Regions from separate parts of the Janthinobacterium sp. J1-1 genome, predicted to be linked through region 1. Evidence: predicted binding sites of a transcription regulator. Region 1 holds the regulator's gene; each other region holds the start of a gene.
The links. Region 1 encodes FNR, which switches genes on or off when oxygen is low (the NO sensors DNR and NnrR bind a similar motif). Its sites were predicted from a motif close to TTGATNNNNATCAA; they were not measured.

Region 1 (6,450 bases):
CCGGATCGGGATGCAGCACGTACAGCGGCACCTTGCCTTGCGTGAGGATGAAGTAATAGCCGTTCTTGCCGACCTTGGTCGTGCGCAGGTCGCCCAGCAGGTTGTCCTTGTACAGGCGCAGCACGCCGATCACGATGCCGGCCACTTCACCGTTGGCGCCCAGCACCGGCGCGACCATCTGCACGATCGGCATCCCGCTTTTCTTGCCCAGCAAGGGTTCGGTGATCATCGGCTGGCGCGTGCGCATGACGGTGCGGAAATAGTCGCGGTCGCCCACCTCGACGCCGCTGCGGCCCGGTACTTCGGGCACGTCGCTGATCACCTTGCCGCGCGCATCGAGCACCAGCACGTCGTCGAACAGGGCCAGCATGGCGCGCTGCTCATAGTACTGGCGCAACTGGGCCGGCTGCGCCATCAGCGCGGCCGGCTGGCGGCGCGCCGTTTCGCTGATCACGTCGAGCAGCATGCCGAGCTTGTCGTCGAGTTCCTCGGCGGTGCGGTCGATCATCGCCGTCTGCTGGCTTAATAGTACCTTGGTGAAATCGTCGCGCATGCGCTGCACTTGCACCAGGGTCACCAGGGCGATCATGGCGATCGAGGTCAGGCTGGTGGCCAGCGCGACTTTTGCTTTAATGCCCAGAGGCTTCATCATTTCCTTATCCTTGGCAAACGGGCAAGCGGCACAAGCGCGCTGCGAGAGATGCTATGAGGAATTCTCCTATCAATACATCAACTTGGCAAGCGTGTGCTTGTGGCGGGGTTGCCATGAAAATAAATGACGAAAGTCGTTTATTCGGCGTATTTCGCCGAAATTGGCACACTACCTCTGCATATACAGTAAACTTGTTGTTGTATTTTATAAAAGGTACTCACCATGACACCAGAGCTCTTGACGCCAACCCTGCCCACCGTGAACGTGGAAGTGTTGCGTGCGCGTTGCGCGACGTGCAGCATGCACCAGTTGTGTCTGCCCATGGGACTCGATGTGGGTGACATGGACCGTCTCGACCAGATTATCGGCCGGCGCCGCAAGGTGGTGCGCGGCGCCTCGCTGTTCCGTATCGGCGACGCGTTCCAGAACCTGTATGCGATCCGCCTCGGTCATTTCAAGACCTACCAGATCAACCAGGGTGGCGAAGAACAGGTGACCGGTTTCCAGATGGCCGGCGAACTGCTGGGCATGGACGCCATCAGCGCCGATCGCCATCATTGCAATGCGGTGGCGCTGGAAGACAGTGAAGTGTGTGAAATTCCATTTTCCAGCCTGGAACAACTGCTGGGCAATATGCCGATCCTGCTGCGCCATTTCCACCGCATGATGAGCCAGGAAATCACGCGCGAGCAAAGCGTGATGCTATTGCTGGGCAATATGCAGGCGACCCAGCGCTTTGCCGCCTTTATCGTCAACCTGGCGTCGCGCTATGAAGCGCGCGGCTATTCGGGCAGTAACTTCCAGCTGCGCATGTCGCGCGAGGAAATCGGCAACTACCTCGGCCTGACGATCGAAAGCATCAGCCGTCTGCTCTCGAAATTCAAGAAGGAAGGCTGGCTGCGCGTGTCGAACCGCGAGATTGAAATCCTGCAGCCGGCCAAACTCAAGGCGATTACGGCCGGCACCGACGTCTGCAAATAATTACAGTTCCTTGTCGGCCTGGATGGTGATGTCGCGCTGGGCCGGCCAGGTCCAGATGCCCGACAGGCGCCACACGCGCTGCTGGTCTTCCACCAGCACCTGCCAGCGGCTGCGTTCGAGCATCGGCAGCGATACCGAAAAATTGCCGTCCGCATCGGGCTGCACCATCAGCCGGATATCTTTTTCCGGCAAGGTGGCGTGCGCCAGGTGCAGCAGCAAAGGCTGTTGGTAGGCCTTGCCGAAACTGTGCACGGAACCGGTGATGCGCGATTGCGCCACGTCGTAGGCCAGGCTGGTATCCATCGCCAGGTCGCTGGCGACGGTGTCGCGGCGCAAGTCCTGGTTGATCGCCTTGCCTTTCTTGTAGTAGTCGCCCACCACCAGCGCATCGGGTTGCGTAAACGCGATGTACCCCATGAAGCTGCCGACGACGACCGACAGGCCGGGGCCGATCATCAGCAGCCAAGGCCAGCGGTGCTTGTACCAGGGATCGACGGGAGCTTGCAGTTTGGCGGTCTTGGACATGGGTGTTTCTCCTGATTCAACACGGCGCCAGGCAAGGCCAGGCGCCGCTTCTTGGTTTAACGCGGCACGATGAATACCGCGCTTTCGCGCACATGCAAGGACGGATCGTCGAGCGACTGCAGCTCGATATGGATCTTGTTCGAGCCCTTCTCGCCGACGCCGTGCGGCACGCGCAAACGCACCGGCCAGCCCAGCGTTTCGGTCGGCTGCAGGGTCACTTCCTCGCGCGTGACCAGGCTCAAGCCTGGCAAGCCGGACACGCCGATCCTGAAGTGCTGCTGCTCTTCCGAGGTGTTCATGATCTGCAGGCGATACACGTTTTCGATCATGCCGTCTTCGACTTCGCGGCCCATCGAACCTCGGTCGCGGATGACGTCCATTTTCAGGGGCGTGCGCAGGAACAGCGAGGTACAGACGGCGATGATGATCAGCCCCAGGATCGAGGTGTAGATCAGCACGCGCGGGCGCATGGCGCGCCGGCGGATCTGCTTCGAGCTGAAGTTGTTTTCCATCGCATGGTCGGTGCTGTAGCGGATCAGCCCGCGCGGCCGCTCGACCTTGTCCATCACGCTGTTGCAGGCGTCGACGCAGGCGGCGCAGCCGATGCATTCATATTGCAGGCCGTTGCGGATATCGATGCCGGTCGGACACACCTGCACGCACAGGGTGCAGTCGATGCAGTCGCCCAGCGCTTTTTCCGTCCCCTCCTTGGCCGCCTTCTTGTTCAGTGCACCGCGCGGCTCGCCGCGTTTGTCATCGTAGGTGATGATCAGGGTGTCCTGATCGAACATGGCGCTCTGGAAGCGCGCATACGGGCACATGTATTTGCACACCTGTTCGCGCAGCCAGCCCGCGTTGCCGTAGGTGGCCAGGCTGTAGAACAGAATCCAGAACCATTCCCACGGGCCGAAGTTAAAGGTGCGCACTTCCTGCACCAGGTCCTGGATCGGCGTGAAGTAGCCGACAAAGGTAAAGCCGGTCCACAGGGCGATCGCGCCCCACGCCAGGTGCTTGGCGACCTTCTTGCCGGTCTTGCGCACGGAGGGGCCCTGGCGGTCGAGCGCCATGCGCGCGCTGCGCGTGCCTTCGATCTTGCGTTCGACCCACAGGAAGATTTCGGTATACACCGTTTGCGGGCAGGAAAAGCCGCACCAGACCCGCCCGGCAATCGCCGTGACCAGGAACAGCAAATACGCCGCGATGATCAGCAGGGCCGCCAGATAGATGAAATCCTGCGGCCACAGCACCACGCCGAAAATGTAGAACTTGCGCGTGGTCAAGTCGAACAGCAGGGCTTGCCTGCCGTTCCAGTTGAGCCACGGCAAGCCGTAGAACGCCAGCTGGGTGAGCCAGACGCACACCCAGCGCCATGTTGCATAGCGTCCTTTGGCCTCGCGAGGGTAGATCTGCTCGCGGGCCGCATACATCTTGATGACTTGGGGTTCCATTACATTACTTCACAGGAACCGCAGGCTGAGGGTTGGAGAGGCTCCAGATATACGCCGACAGCACATGTACTTTCGACTCGCCAAGGAAGTCACCGAAGGCGGGCATGGTGTTGTTGCGGCCCTTGCGGATGGTTTCCATGATGGTGTCGGCGCTGCCGCCATACAGCCAGATCTTGTCGGTCAGGTTCGGTGCACCGAGCTGCTGGTTACCCTTGGCATCGGCGCCATGGCAAGCCATGCAGGCGCCGAATTTCGATTTGCCCAGCACCGATTTGACCGGGTCCGAGGTCGAGCCCGACAGGCTCAGCACGTAATGGGCCACGTTCTCGATATCCTGCTCCGAACCGAGGGCGGCGCCCATCGGGATCATGATGCCGTTACGGCCGTGCATGATGGTGGTCTTGATGATGTCGGGATCGCCGCCATACAGCCAGTCCTTGTCGGTCAGGTTCGGAAAACCCTTGTTGCCGCGCGCGTCCGAACCGTGGCACTGCGCGCAGTAGGTCAGGAACAAACGCTGGCCGATGGCGTTCGCCTGCGGATCGGCGGCCACGGTTTTCAGATCCTGCTTCAGGTACTTGTCGAACAGGGGGCCGTAGTCGGCTTCCGCCTTTTTCAGTTCCTGCTCGTACTGGCCCGACGATTTCCAGCCCAGCTTGCCGGCATAGGTACCCAGGCCCGGGTACAGGAACAGATACGCCAGCGCGAACACGATGGTGATGTAGAACAGCCACATCCACCAGCGCGGCATCGGCGTATTGAGTTCCTTCAGGTCTTCGTCCCACACGTGGCCGGTGGTACCGTCGGCCGGTGCGCCCGGCAGTATCGTCACTTTCGACTGCGAGTACAGCAGCACGCCGCAGCCGATGATGCCCAGCAGGGACAGCACGACAATGTAAATATTCCAGAAACCACTGGTAAAGTCAGACATGGCCGCGCTCCTCTTTTGCCGCTCCGGCGTTGGTCGGATAGTCCAGCGCTTCATCGGCGAACGGCAGGTTGGCCGCCGCGTCGAAGTCCTTGTTGCTGCGGCTGAATGTCCACCACAGGATGGCCAGGAACGTCGTAAAGGAAACCACCGTCATGACGCTGCTGGCGCTGTCGAACAGATTCTCGATTGCCATGCTAATTCCTCGTTTTGATTAATGTGCCCAGGCCTTGCAGGTAGGCCACCAAGGCGTCTTCTTCCGTTTTGTCCTTCAGCTGTTCCGGGCCGGCGGCGATCTCTTCCTCGCTGTACGGCTGGCCCAGGCGTTTCAGGGCGCGCATCTTCGGCACGATGTCTTCCGGCGCCAGCTTGGTCTTCGCCAGCCATGGGTAGGACGGCATGTTCGATTCCGGCACCACGTCGCGCGGATTGTTCAGGTGGGTGCGGTGCCATTCGTCGCTGTAGCGCGCGCCGACCCTGGCCAGGTCGGGCCCGGTACGCTTGGAACCCCACTGGAACGGACGGTCGTAGACGAACTCGCCGGCCACCGAATAATGGCCATAGCGTTCGGTTTCGGCGCGCAGCGGACGGATCATCTGCGAGTGGCAGTTGTAGCAGCCTTCGCGCACATAAATGTCGCGCCCCGCCAGGCGCAGCGGCGAGTACGGTTTCAGGCCGGCGATCGGCTCGGTGGTGCTCTTCTGGAAGAACAGGGGCACGATTTCAACGGCGCCGCCGACGCTGATCACCAGGGTGACCAGGCCGATCAGCAGCCAGGGGTTTTTTTCAATCCATGCATGTGAGAATTTCATTTGCTTTCGCTCCTATCAGGCGTGCGCCGCGTTCAGTTCCGGGATGCGTGCGACCGGCAACTTGGTGCCGCGCAAGGTCATGTAGGTGTTGTAGCCCATCACGCACATGCCAGCCAGGTACAGCAGGCCACCGCCGACGCGCACCACGTAGTACGGGTAGGTCGCTTTCACGCCTTCGACGAAGGTGTAGGTCAGGGTGCCGTCCGGGTTGACCGCGCGCCACATCAGGCCCTGCATCACGCCGGCGATCCACATGGCGGCGATATACAGCACGATACCGATGGTGGCGACCCAGAAGTGCACGTCGACCAGGCGCGTGCTGTACATCCTGGTCTGGCCGGCCACGCGCGGCAGGATGTAGTAGATCGAGCCCATGGTGATGAAACCGACCCAGCCCAAAGCACCCGCATGCACGTGGGCCACGGTCCAGTCGGTGTAGTGCGACAGCGAGTTGATGGTCTTGATCGACATCATCGGGCCTTCGAAGGTGGCGATGCCGTAGAACGACAGCGAGACGATCATGAATTTCAGGATCGGATCGGTGCGCAGCTTGTGCCAGGCGCCCGACAGGGTCATGATGCCGTTGATCATGCCGCCCCAGCTTGGCGCCAGCAGCACCAGGGAAAACACCATGCCGATCGATTGGGTCCAGTCCGGCAAAGCCGTGTAGTGCAGGTGATGCGGGCCGGCCCACATGTAGGTGAAGATCAGCGCCCAGAAGTGGACGATCGACAAACGGTAGGAATAGACCGGGCGCTCGGCCTGTTTCGGGATGAAGTAGTAGACCATGCCCAGATAGCCGGCGGTCAGGATGAAGCCCACCGCGTTATGGCCGTACCACCATTGAATCATGGCGTCCTGCACGCCGGCATAGGCCGAGTAGGATTTGGTGAACGAGGCCGGCATGACGGCGCCATTGACCACGTGCAAAATCGTCACGGCCAGAATGTAGGCGCCGAAGAACCAGTTGGCCACGTAGATATGCTTGACCTTGCGCTTGATAAGGGTGCCGAAGAAGACGATCGCGTAGGCGATCCAGACGACGGCGATCAGGATCGAGATCGGCCATTCCAGCTCGGCGTATTCCTTGCCGCGCGTCAGGCC
Region 2 (6,450 bases), 770 kb from region 1:
TTTTGACTTTTCTCGTCGGGCGCGACGGCTTGATCGATGCGCAATCGAAATTTGCCGCCACGGAATCGGCCTCGCGCCTGATCGGACCGGGCATGGCGGGCGTGCTGGTGCAAACCCTGTCAGCGCCAGTCGCCATCCTGTGCACGGCCTGCGGCTATCTGATTTCCGTATTCAATTTGCGCGCCATGAGCGTGCGCGATCCGCGTCCCGCGCCGTCGCATAATCACCCCTTGCGCGATATTGCCGATGGGCTGCTGTTTGTCTGGCGCGAACCGCTGCTGCGCGCGCTGGCCTGGGGCGCCGGCGTCTGGCACTTTTTGTTTTACGCCAGCATGGCCTTGACGGTGCTGTTCGCCACGCATGACCTGGGCATGAGTCCCGGCGTGCTGGGCATGGCGCAAATGCTGGGCGGCGCCGGCGTGCTGGTCAGCGCCATCGTCGTCAAACCGCTGACGCGCCGTTATGGCGCCGGCAAGGTAATCCTGATCGGCCTGGCGTCGACCTCGCTGTGCTTCGTGCTGACGCCGGCGATACCGGCCAACCTGTTCGGCAGCGCCACGGCCAGTGCGGCGGCGTATGCCGTGCTGATGTTCTTTTTCGATTGCGGCGTGATGCTGTTCTTTATTCCCTACCTGGGCCTGCGCCAGAAAGTCACGCCCGACGCCATGCTGGGACGGATGACCTCGACCATGCGCTTTTTGACGGTGGCCACGGCGCCGCTGGGCGCGCTGGCGGCCGGCTGGGTGGCCGAGCACTTCGGCGTGCGCAGCGGCATGGCCTGCATCGCGGCCGGCAGCATCCTGCTCACGATCGCGATGGTGTGGGGCACGCCGCTACGCAAGGCGCGCGGCTGAAGCACAAAATCGATAGAGGGTGTATAAGATTGCTTTGCCGACACTATTCAACACGAAGCCGGCCAGACTTGATTTATATCAAGGATTTCCTCCGGGTAAATCCATAAGCTGCAAATATTTCCAAGGAGCACATTATGTTCAAGACGATCCTCTTCCCTACCGACGGCTCGCCGCTGTCCGACCAGGCCGCCAATACCGCCATCGCCTTCGCCCAGTTGAACCAGGCCAAGCTGGTCGCCGTCAGCGTGGTGCAGCCATTTCCGTTTTCGCCGATGGCCGACGGCGGCATCGTGCTCGACGCCAGCCTGTACGAGCAGCAGATGAATGAATCGGCGCAGCGCGCGATCGAGAAAATCGGCGAGGCCGCGCGCGCCGCCAATGTGGCCTTCGAAGGCGTGGTCGCACTGTCGCCCAGCCCGCATGAGGAAATCGTCAATACGGCGCAGGCCTACCAGTGCGACATCATTTTGATGGCCTCGCATGGCCGCAAGGGTCTGAACAAGCTGTTCGTGGGCAGCGAAACACAAAAAGTGTTGGCGCATACCCACCTGCCTGTCATGGTATTGCGTTAAACATTACTGCAAGCACTACTGCGGCTGCTTCGGCAGCAGCACCCACACCATGCCGCTCTGCTTCATGCGGCCGGCATTCTCGGCCGCTTCCGCGCCGAAGCCAAAGAAATAATCGACCCGGATCGGCCCGCGGATCGCGCCGCCCGTGTCCTGCGCCATCACCAGGCGCTGCATCGGGATATCGCTGTTCGCCTGCGTGGTCGACAGGAACACGGGCACGCCCAGCGGCACGAAGCGCGAGTCGATGGCCACCGAGCGCTGCGGCGTCAGCGGCACGCCCAGCGCGCCTTTCGGCCCCACCTTCGGATCGGGCAAGCGCTCTTCCTTGAAGAACACATAGCTGGGATTGGCGTTGAACAGCTCGTCCTTGCGGGTCGGATGGCCTGCGATCCAGGCCTTGATGCCCTGCGCCGAGGCCTGGCTCATGGTCAATTCTCCCTTGTCGACCAGGTAGCGGCCGATCGACTGGTAGGGATGGCCATTCTGATCCGCATAGGCCACGCGCACGGTTTCCTGGGTGTCGGTCAGCTGCACCCTGCCGCTGCCCTGCACCTGCAGAAAAAACGCTTCCACCTCATCGTCGACCCACAGCAATTCCTTGCCCGTCACGGAGGTGGCGCGCTCGATATCGGCGCGCGTGGCATATGGCACCACTTTCTTGCCGACCAGCTTGCCGCGCAGCCGCATGTTTTTCAGTTCCGGATACACGCTGGACAAGTCCACCGTCACCAGATCGTCCGGCACCTTGTACAGCGGCGTCTGGTATGGCCCGCCGCGTTTGCGCGCGCCATGCAGCAGCGGTTCGTAATAGCCTGTCACCAGGCCGGAATTGGCCCCATCGGCGGCGACCATCTGGTTCGGCACGAAAAACGCTTCGAAGAACTGGCGGATCGCCTTGTCGCTGTCGGCATTGACCTGGCGCGCAATCGTGCATGACTCTTTCCAGTCGGGCCGCTTGACCAGCACGGCGCACGAGGCCATGAAGGCGGGCCAGGCCGCGCGCACGTCGTCGCGGGCCCAGCCGGGCAAGGCGGCAAAGCCGACCGGCACAAAAGTGGGCGCCTGGGCGTCCTTGGCGTCAGGCGCGGCCGGTTTGGCCGGCACGGGCTTGACGACCGATGGCGTAATGGCCGGCGGCTTGGCCGGCACGGGCGTCAGCGGCACCGTGCTGGTGCATGCGGACAACGCCAGCGCGACGGCGACGCTTGAAACGAGTAGACTGAGGCGTAAAGACATAGGAGAGCGTATGTGGATCTTGGTAATGGAAGCGATGGTGGCGTTTTTCCTGCTGGCGTTTATCGTCTGGTGGACCATGTATTCGGGCAAGAAGCCCACGCCGCCAGCGCAGAAACAGGTGGCAACCGACAAGGACGCCACCGAAAAACTGAAATAAGGAAGTGCGCGTAGTTTAGTGCAGCGTGCGCGGCAGCGACAACACGAACTCGGGAATCTGCGCTTCGAACTGGTGGCCGTCTTCGGCCACGCAGAAATATTCACCGAGCATGGTGCCTTGCGGCGTGGCCAGCACGGTGCCGCTCGTGTATTCGAACTGCTCGCCCGGCTGCAGCAGCGGCTGGTGGCCGACGGCGCCCAGGCCGCGCACTTCTTCCACCTTGTTGTTGGCGTCGGTGATCACCCAGTGGCGCGAGATCAGCTGCGCGCCGGCGGTGCCCGTGTTGACCACGCGAATCGTGTAGCTGAACACATGGCGGCCCTGGTCGGGCGCCGATTGCTCCGGCAAATACTGTGTCTTGACCGTTACCGTAAATTCATAAGTCGCCATCGTCGTCCTTGTCTGGTTCATGAGGTGTCGCGCCACAGCCTCGCCGGCTGGTGCGCAAGAGGTATTCTGTGTTTCAAAAGGGCATGGCAACGGCGTCAAGCGTAAAATAGCGCAACTTTGCATCTTCTACCCTCTGGCCCTATCTCACCATGACTACATTTCGCATCGCTCCCAGCATCCTGTCCGCCGACTTCGCCCGCCTGGGCGAGGAAGTACGCAACGTCGTCACCGCCGGCGCCGACATCATCCACTTCGACGTGATGGATAACCATTATGTGCCGAACCTGACGATCGGCCCGCTGGTCTGCGAAGCCATCCGCCCGCATGTGCAAGTGCCCATCGACGTGCACCTGATGGTCAAGCCTGTCGATCGCATTATCCCGGATTTCGCCAAAGCCGGTGCGAACATCATCACCTTCCATCCGGAAGCGTCGGAGCATCTGGACCGTTCGCTGCAGCTGATCCGCGACAACGGCTGCAAGGCCGGCCTGGTGTTCAACCCGGGCACGCCGCTGCATTACCTGGAGCATGTGATGGACAAGATCGACATCATCCTGATCATGTCGGTCAATCCCGGTTTCGGCGGCCAGTCCTTTATTCCGCAGGCCTTGAAAAAAATCGCCGAAGCGCGCCGCATGATCGATGAATCGGGCCGTGACATCATGCTCGAAGTCGACGGCGGCATCAAGATCGACAATATCGCCGCGGCAGCCGCTGCCGGCGCCGACACCTTTGTCGCCGGCTCGGCCATCTTCGGCAAGCCTGACTACAAGGCCGTGATCGACGCCATGCGCGCCGAGTTGGCCAAGACAGTGGCCAAGACGGTGAGCAACTGATGGCGGCGGGCACGGTGAAACATGCAGTGCTGGCCGGCGTGCGCGCCGCCATTATCGACCTCGATGGCACGATGCTCGACACCGTGCCCGACTTTCATGTCGCCATCAACGGCATGCGCGGCGAATTCGAGCTGCCGCCGATCAGCGCCGAAGCGATTTCGCTGATGATAGGCAAGGGCTCGGAAAACCTGATCCGCACGGTACTGGCGCTGGACTTCGACCCTGCCGGCGTGGAGCAGCGTTTCGAACAGGCGATGGATGGCTACCAGCGCCATTACCTGGCGATCAACGGCCAGTACAGCACCCTGTACCCGGACGTGGAAAAGGGCCTGGCGGCGATGAAGGCGGCCGGGCTGCGCCTGGCCTGCGTCACCAACAAGCCGATCGCGTTCGCCCTGCCCCTCTTGAAGCTGAAAAATCTCGATCAGTACTTCGAGATCGTCTACGGCGGCGACTCGCTGGCGAAGAAGAAACCGGACCCGCTGCCCTTGCTGCAGGTGTGCGCGGACTTCGACCTGGCGCCGTCGACCGTGGTGGCCATCGGCGACTCGTCGAACGACGCGCAAGCGGCCCGCGCTGCGGGTTGCCCCGTGTTGACGGTACCGTATGGCTACAACCACGGACACTCTATACACGATACCGATTCCGATGGTATAGTAAATACGCTGCTCGAAGCGGCTCATGTCATAAGCATGCAAGTGGTTCAACCCTGATTCGACACTCAACCGCATACTGACCAAACCCAACACCTTATCGTGAACACGTTTCTCATCAAAAAACACAATGTCACCCAAACCGGCTCGATTGAGGCCTGGCTTTGGCGACGCTGGCAATCCTGGCAGGCCTGAGGCCGAGCCGTACGATGATTGCTGTCGTGTGCACGCTTGCATGCGACAGGTTTTTTGATAACCCACTGCGGGCGCTGTGCACACTTGCACCCCTGCGGCATGGAGAGACACATGACCGAACTCGAATTCAAATCGCTGGCCCAGCAAGGCTATAACCGCATCCCATTGATCGCGGAAGCCTTCGCCGACCTGGAAACCCCGCTCACCTTGTACCTGAAACTGGCGCAGACCCAGCAGGGCGGCAAGAACACCTTTCTGCTCGAATCGGTCGTCGGCGGCGAACGCTTCGGACGTTTTTCGTTCATCGGCCTGCCCGCCACCACCGTGCTGCGCACGTTTGGCAACCGCACCGAGATCGTCAAGAACGGCGCCGTGATCGAGGTGCACGAAGGCAATCCGCTCGACTTCATCGAACAGTACCAGTCGCGTTTCAAGGTGGCGCTGCGCCCCGGCATGCCGCGTTTCTGCGGCGGCCTGGCCGGCTACTTCGGCTACGACACGGTGCGCCATATCGAGAAAAAGCTGGCCGGCGGTGCGCCGAAAGACGACCTGGGCCTGCCCGATATCCAGCTGATGGTGACCGAAGAACTGGCCGTGATCGACAACCTGTCCGGCAAACTGTATCTGATCGTCTATGCCGACACCACCCAGCCCGAGTCCTTCAGCAAAGCGCGCCAGCGCCTGAAAGACCTGCGCATGATGCTGCGCCGCGGCGTCGACGCCCCCGTCACCAGCAGCTCGGTGCGCACCGAAACCATCCGCGATTTCTCGAAAGAAGACTACCTGAAGGCGGTCGCCAGGGCGCATGAATACGTGATGGCGGGCGATTTGATGCAGGTGCAGATCGGCCAGCGCATCCGCAAGCCTTACGTTGACTCTCCGCTGACCCTGTACCGCGCGCTGCGTTCGCTGAATCCGTCGCCATACATGTACTTCTATAACTTCGGCGACATGCAGATCATCGGCGCTTCGCCCGAGATTTTGGTGCGCAACGAGACCACGCCGGACGGCGGCAAGAAAGTGACCCTGCGCCCGATCGCCGGCACGCGTCCGCGCGGCGCCACGCCCGAGCGCGACGCGGAACTGTCCGCCGAACTGCTGGCCGATCCGAAAGAGATCGCCGAACACGTGATGCTGATCGACCTGGCGCGCAACGACATCGGCCGCATTGCGACGACGGGCAGCGTGCAGGTCACCGACCGCATGGTGATCGAAAAATACTCGCATGTGCAGCACATCGTCTCGAACGTGGAAGGCACCCTGAAAGACGGCCTGTCCAACCTCGACGTGCTGCGCGCCACCTTCCCGGCCGGCACCCTGACCGGCGCGCCGAAAGTGCGCGCCATGGAAGTGATCGACGAACTGGAAATCACCAAGCGCGGCATCTATGGCGGCGCCTGCGGCTACCTGTCGTTTGGCGGCGAGATGGACGTGGCGATCGCCATTCGCACCGGCGTGATCAAGGACGGCATGCTGTACGTGCAGGCGGCCGCCGGCATCGTGGCCGACTCGATCCCGGAAATGGAATGGCAGGAAACCGAAAACAAGGCGCGCGCC
Region 3 (6,450 bases), 2.2 Mb from region 1:
CGATCGCCGGCGGCTGGCTGGGCCTGCGCGGTGTCCTGAAACATCCGCCACTGCAAACCCTGCGCGAAAGCTGACCGACAGGCCGGCGATCTCAGGCGGCCAGGCTCTCCCTGCCCTGCGCACGCAGGAACTGCGCATGCGACAGCACCGGCTGGCCCAGCTGGTGCGCCGGCAGGTCGAACAGGGCCCAGTAGTAGGTTTCGTGGCCCGCGCAGACGGTGGGTGCGGCGCAGTAGCGGAACCAGTTTTCGCCGATGCTGGCGCTATACATGCCGTCGCTGTCGGCATCGGAAAAATACGGGATCACGCGCCTTTCCAGCAAGGCCAGCAGCAGCGACTCGGGCGCGTCGCTGTCGCGCGCCATTTCGTATTGCGTATGCAGGCTGCGTTCCGTTTCGATCACCATCAGCCGGGCCTGGCCCTCGCGCGTGAAAAACAGGATGCCACCCGGGTTGGGGAAAATATAGTGTTCGACAAAGCCATGGCGCCGGCACAGTTCCAGCACCACCGCCGCCATCGCCTCGTCCTGCAGGAATTGGTAGTCGTGCAGCACCAGCAGGTCGCGCACCGTGTCGGACTGCTGCAGGAAGAATTCGCGCTGCAGGCCGGCGATTTCGTGTTCCAGGATATCGAGCGCATTGTCGTCGCTCTTCTTGATGTAGCGGTCGATCAGGCCCCGGTTGAAGGCGGTGACCGCCACTTTTTCATCGGCCGCGCCCGTGAACAGAATCTTCTTGCACGGCAGGTCGCGCACGGCCTGGCAAAATTCCAGCCCATTCATCTGCGGCATCGAGTAGTCGACCACCAGCACCGACGGCGTGGCAAAGCGCTGGGGCCGGGCGCTGATGCGCCAGATACGATCGAGGTCGAGCGCCACATTGCATTGGTCGGGCGGCAGGTTCTGCGTGTCGAAGTTGACGTGCAGCGGGGTCTCTCCCTGTTGCGTGCTGTGGCGCAGCCAGTGCAGGGCCGCGCTGGTGTCGTGGAAGGTCTTGCGCGCCAGCGCGGGATCGAGCTGGAAGGCCAGGCTTTTCAGGAAGGAATCGCTGTCGTCGATCAGGACGGTCAGGGTCGGATGGGTGTGGACGGGCAGTATCATGCGTCACCTTGCTCGGTGGGGGGAGGGAAAACGGCTGGGCACGGGTTGCGCAAATTCCAGCACGAAGATGGCATAGGCGCCGTCGCGCGACACGCAACTGATGCGCGCCTGCCAGGCTTGCAGGATCTGCCGGCACAGGGCCAGGCCGATGCCGCTGCCGTTGTGCGCGGGATAGGAATAGAAACGGTCGAAGATCAGCGGCAGGCGGCTGGCGGCAATGCCGCAGCCGGTGTCGATGAACAGCAGACGCGGCACGGCCCGCTTGCCGTCGATGACGATGCGCACGCGGCCCTTGCCGGCGCGCTGGATCGCTTTCAGGGCGTTGCGCAGCAGGTTCAGCAGGATCACCACGCACAGCTCCGCCTGGCCTGGAAAATGGAAATCGGCGCGCAGGTCGACCGTGACGAGGGCGCGCTGGGCCGCGCTGACAAAGGGGTAGCGCTTGAGCACGGCCGTCACGGTGTCGTGCATGCCGACCGATTCTTTCGCTTCGAGCCGGCTGCTGACGGCGCTGGCGCTGAGCAGGAACAGGTCGATCATGTGGTGCATATGGCGTACTTCGAACTGGATGCGCGCCAGCGCGTCCTGGCAGGCGGCGGCGCCCTCGGCATCGGCGCTGGCATCGGTATCGGTACGGCGCGGCAGCAGACGCTGCAGGCCGCGCACATTGGCCTCGACGCTGACCAGCGGCGTGCGCAGCTCGTGCGCCACGCTGCCCAGGCCCGCGGCCAGGCCGGCCAGCTTTTGCTGCGTCCCCACATGGCGGCTGACCTTGACCAGCGACAGCACGACGATGGTAAACCAGTGTACGGGCAGTTGCTGCATTACCTGCCTGTCGAGCAGGAAACCCGGATCGCCCAGCACGGCAAACACCGCGCAGGCCAGCAGCGTGCCGCTCAGGTAAGCCAGCGCGGCGATGCGCGTATCGAAGTGGAACAGCACCACCAGCGCCACCAGCAGCGAGTGCAGCCACAAGGTCGACGCATGGTTCATCAAAAACATCAGGGTAAAGAAAAACGGCAGTTCGAAGGTCAGGCCGGCGAACAGGTAGACGCTGAACCAGGTATTGCTGAAGCGGTGAGGAAACAGGGCCGGCAGGAACATCAGCGCGGCCATCACGCGCAAGGCCGGCGATTCGTATTCCTGCGGGAAATGGTAATGCCACAAGGTGTAGTACAGGGGCATGCCGAGCGCGCCGCAAAAGGCCAGCAGGCGCACTTGGGCGCGCCGCGCCGGCATATGTTCGATGGCGTCATGGAAATGCAGAAAAGGCTGGAGCAGCCGGCCTTGCCATGGTTTTCCAGCGGAGGACTGCGCATGCGTCATGGTATGGGGCCGTGTTTACTTGTGGTAGATCAATACCATATGATCAGGCCGTTTCCAGCTGAACAGATCGCTATCTGGAGCGGTGTTGAGATGTATCAAACTCATATGAAATGGCTCGCGCATGTTGGATGCAGTAGTTCCCATTCCAACTTTTCAAGGAGTCATCATGTCGCCAGCCCTTTCCTCCCTCTCCACCGTCGCTGCCACCACGGCCGAACAGCAGATGCCGGCCTTTGTCCGCGCGCGCATGGACGAACACTATGTGGAGCGCATCGAAAAGCTGCTCGGTGGCGAGCACTTGCACCAGTGGGTAGCCATGCCGGCCGATGTGGTCATGCTCGCCGGCAATGATTATCTGAATATCGCCGGCGAACCGGCCTTGCTGGCGGCGCAGGCGAGGGTGCTGCAAGGGGGCGGCGCGATGCTGATGTCGTCCGTCTTCCTGCAGGAAGGCAGCCGCCAGCACCGCCTGGAGGACAAGCTGGCCGATTTCCTCGGCAGCGAAGCGTGCGTGCTGGCGCAGTCGGGCTGGGCCGCCAACGTCGGCCTGCTGCAAAGCCTGGCCGGCCCCGGCATCCCCGTCTATCTCGACATGCAGGCCCATGCGTCGCTGTGGGAGGGCGTGCAGTCCGCGCAGGCGGTGGCCGTGCCGTTCCTGCATAACGACTGCGCCCATCTGCGCCGCCAGCTGGAGCGCCATGGTCCGGGCATCATCGTGGTCGACGCGCTGTACAGCACCAATGGCAGCGTGGCGCCGCTGCTGGAGATGGTGGAGCTGGCGGAAAGCAGCGGCAGCATGCTGATCGTCGACGAATCGCATTCGCTGGGCACGCATGGACCTGAAGGAGCGGGCCTGGTGGCCGGACTGGGGCTGGCCCACCGCGTCCATTTTCGTACCGCCTCGCTGGCCAAGGCGTTTGCCGGGCGCGCCGGGTTGATCACCTGCTCGTCGCACTTCAAGGGCTATTTCCTGTCCGCCTCGCGCCCGGCCATTTTCAGCTCCTGCCTGCTCGAGCACGAGCTGGCATGGTTCGACGCCGCACTCGATTTCATCCGCGCCGCCGATGACCGGCGCGCCGCGCTGCGCCAGCACAGCCTGCATCTGCGCCAGGGCCTGCTGGAACTGGGCTACAACGTCAGCGACGGCACGGAACAGATCATCGCGCTCGAAGCGGGCAGCGAGCCGGACACCCTGGTGCTGCGCAAGGCGCTGGAACGGCATGGCATCTACGGCGCCGTGTTTTGCGCACCGGCCACGCCGAAAAACCGCGCGCTGGTGCGCCTGACCTTGAATGCCCTGCTGCGCCAGGACGAGGCGCAGCGCCTGCTCGACGCCTGCGCGGCGATCCGTGACGAAGTGGGCCTGGCGCGCTGGCCGTCGACGCGGCGCTTGCGCAAGCTGGCGCTGGTGTAAGCGCCGCGCCAGCCGGGACGGCGGCCGGCCGCTTGCGCTATCATGGCGGCCATGACCGATACCACTGCCCCCACCCTGTACGAGACCATCGGCGGCGCGCCCGTGCTGCGCCAGATGGTCGACCGCTTTTATGACCTGATGGAGCTCGAGCCCGAGTTTGCCGGCATCCGCACCATGCATCCGCCGTCGACCGAAGGCTCGCGCGACAAGCTGTATTTCTTCCTGACGGGATGGATGGGCGGGCCGGACCTGTATATCGAACAGTTCGGCCATCCACGGCTGCGCGCGCGCCATTTGCCGTACGCCATCGGCACCAGCGAGCGCGACCAGTGGTTGCGCGCCATGGCCTGGGCCATGGAAGACACCGGCATCGAAGAATCCCTGCGCGTGCGGCTGATGGAATCGTTCTACCAGACCGCCGACTGGATGCGCAACAAGCCCGACTGATCCCATGACCTCGCTCGAATTCTATGTGCTGCTGGGCGCCGTCGCGGCCGTCATCGTGTTGCTGGTGCTGCTGCTGTTGCGGCCCCGTCCTGGGGCCGGCACCGATGGCGCCACCACCCTGGCGCTGGTGCAGCAGCACCAGGCGCAAAGCCTGGAACGCATCGACCGGGTCGAACGCGAAGTGCGGCTGCAGCTGCAGGCGTCGGCGCAGGCGACGCGGCAGGACCTGGCGGCCGGCCTGGCGCAATTCCAGGCCGCCACCCTGCAGCAGCTCGACAGCCTGCGCACGCAGATACAGGCGCAAGGCAAGGTCGGACGCGAAGAACAGGCGCAAAGCCTGGCGCGCTTTGCCGACAGCACCAACCAGACCCTGGCCCAGCTGACCGAATCGAACGCCCAGCGCATGCTGGAAGTGCGCGCCACGCTGGAAAGCAAGATCCGCGATCTGCAGATGGACAATGGCGCGCGCCTGGAGGAAATGCGCAAGACGGTCGATGAAAAGCTGCACGCCACCCTGGAGACGCGCCTGTCCGCCTCGTTCCAGCAAGTGTCGGAACGGCTGGAAAAAGTCCACCAGGGCCTTGGCGAGATGCAGCAGCTGGCGCTGGGCGTGGGTGACTTGAAGCGGGTGCTGACCAACGTCAAGACGCGCGGCACCTGGGGCGAAGTACAGCTGGAAATGCTGCTGGAGCAAGTGCTCACCGTCGATCAGTATGCGAAAAACGTGGAAACCGTGCCGGGCAGCGGCGCCAGGGTCGAGTTCGCCCTGAAACTGCCGGGCCTGGTCGATGGCGGACCGCCCGTGTGGATGCCGATCGATGCGAAGTTTCCGAAAGAGCAATATGAACGGCTGGTCGAGTCGGCGGAACGGGCCGATGCCGAGGGCGTGGCGCTGGCCGGGCGCGAACTGGAACGGGCCGTGCGCGGCGAGGCAAAAACCATCGCCGACAAATACCTTCTGCCGCCGCAAACCACCGATTTCGCCATCCTGTTCCTGCCGACCGAAGGCCTGTACGCCGAAGTGATGCGCCGGCCGGGGCTGGCCGACGACCTGCAGCGCGTGCACCGGGTCAGCATCGCCGGGCCGTCGACCCTGACCGCCTTGCTCAACAGCCTGCAGATGGGCTTCCGGACGCTGGCGCTGGAAAAGCGCTCGTCCGAAGTGTGGCAGGTGCTGGGTGCCGTCAAGACGGAATTCGGCAAGTTCGGCGAGGTGCTGTCGCAAACCCGTTTGACCCTGGAAAAAGCGGCCAGGAATATCGAAAGCGCCGAAGTGCGCAGCCGGCAGATGGCGCGCAAGCTCAAATCGGTGGAAGCCCTGCCCGGCGACACGGCGGCCCTGCTGCTGGGTGCGGCCGGCGAGGCGGCCGAAGGCGAGTAGGCTTTACTGTCGCTTGCGGCGCCGCGCGCCATGGGCGATGCAAGCTAGGCCGGCCAGCAGCATGGCCCAGGTCTGCGGTTCGGGCACGGCCGGCAGGATATTCGGCTCGACCGGCAAGGTCGGCACAATCGACTGAGGCTGGATATAGCCCGGGCCACCGCTGATGCGCGACACACCGCCGCCACCACCGGACGGGATCGGCGTATTGCTGGCGAAGCGCACCGACTCATCGTGCACGAACGGTGTATACCTGGCCACCGGTGGCAGCGCATCGCCGATCGACACGCCACCGCGCAAGGCGTCGGGATTGTCCCACATGGGCGGGCCTTCCTCGGGGCCGCCGATGGTGACGACGCCCGAGCGCGCCGCGCCACCCGCACCGGCGGGAGCACCGGCGCCACCCACGCCACCGGCGCTGCCGCCGCGTGGCGCGCCGCTGCCCGCTGGAGAGATGCGGCTGACATTGCGGCAAATGGTCGGCACCAGGATGCATTCCCCCTGCACGCAGTAGACCAGGCCGCGCTCTTCCATCTTGTCGCTCCAGCCCGCGCGCGTGACATTGCGGCAGACGCGGCCCTGGCCGAAGTGCATCTCGGTGATGCGCGCATCGTAATACTGCTTGCCGCGGATGGTATCGCGGCTGATCACGACGATCTCATCGTACTGGCGCGCGCGCATGCGCTGCTTCAATTGTTCGCGCACCGCCGGCGCGATATCGGTATAGCGGTCGACGGCGGCCACCACGTCGCCCATGAAGGGGTCGGCGCCGGGGCGGTCCCAGCT

Region 2: a site for FNR is predicted at 923-936, ahead of Q8L25_RS04580 (universal stress protein). Genes of this name have one in related genera too.
Region 3: a site for FNR is predicted at 2,511-2,524, ahead of cqsA (alpha-hydroxyketone-type quorum-sensing autoinducer synthase). Genes of this name have one in related genera too.

What each region holds. Positions count from the first base shown of each region.
Region 1 is NZ_CP132339.1:245,186-251,635, reverse strand. Features, by position in the region: gene Q8L25_RS01105 (response regulator) at 1-652, opposite strand, end outside; gene fnr (fumarate/nitrate reduction transcriptional regulator Fnr) at 875-1,633, shown strand; gene Q8L25_RS01095 (FixH family protein) at 1,634-2,158, opposite strand; gene ccoG (cytochrome c oxidase accessory protein CcoG) at 2,215-3,606, opposite strand; gene ccoP (cytochrome-c oxidase, cbb3-type subunit III) at 3,611-4,537, opposite strand; gene Q8L25_RS01080 (cbb3-type cytochrome c oxidase subunit 3) at 4,530-4,730, opposite strand; gene ccoO (cytochrome-c oxidase, cbb3-type subunit II) at 4,732-5,346, opposite strand; gene ccoN (cytochrome-c oxidase, cbb3-type subunit I) at 5,362-6,450, opposite strand, start outside.
Region 2 is NZ_CP132339.1:1,015,137-1,021,586, reverse strand. Features, by position in the region: gene Q8L25_RS04585 (MFS transporter) at 1-854, shown strand, start outside; gene Q8L25_RS04580 (universal stress protein) at 989-1,426, shown strand; gene Q8L25_RS04575 (murein transglycosylase A) at 1,442-2,662, opposite strand; gene Q8L25_RS04570 (hypothetical protein) at 2,673-2,819, shown strand; gene apaG (Co2+/Mg2+ efflux protein ApaG) at 2,835-3,209, opposite strand; gene rpe (ribulose-phosphate 3-epimerase) at 3,359-4,045, shown strand; gene Q8L25_RS04555 (phosphoglycolate phosphatase) at 4,045-4,758, shown strand; gene trpE (anthranilate synthase component I) at 5,005-6,450, shown strand, end outside.
Region 3 is NZ_CP132339.1:2,441,470-2,447,919, forward strand. Features, by position in the region: gene Q8L25_RS11085 (FtsX-like permease family protein) at 1-74, shown strand, start outside; gene Q8L25_RS11090 (response regulator) at 92-1,099, opposite strand; gene Q8L25_RS11095 (HAMP domain-containing sensor histidine kinase) at 1,103-2,425, opposite strand; gene cqsA (alpha-hydroxyketone-type quorum-sensing autoinducer synthase) at 2,592-3,839, shown strand; gene Q8L25_RS11105 (group II truncated hemoglobin) at 3,891-4,286, shown strand; gene rmuC (DNA recombination protein RmuC) at 4,291-5,667, shown strand; gene Q8L25_RS11115 (MHFG family PEP-CTERM protein) at 5,671-6,450, opposite strand, start outside.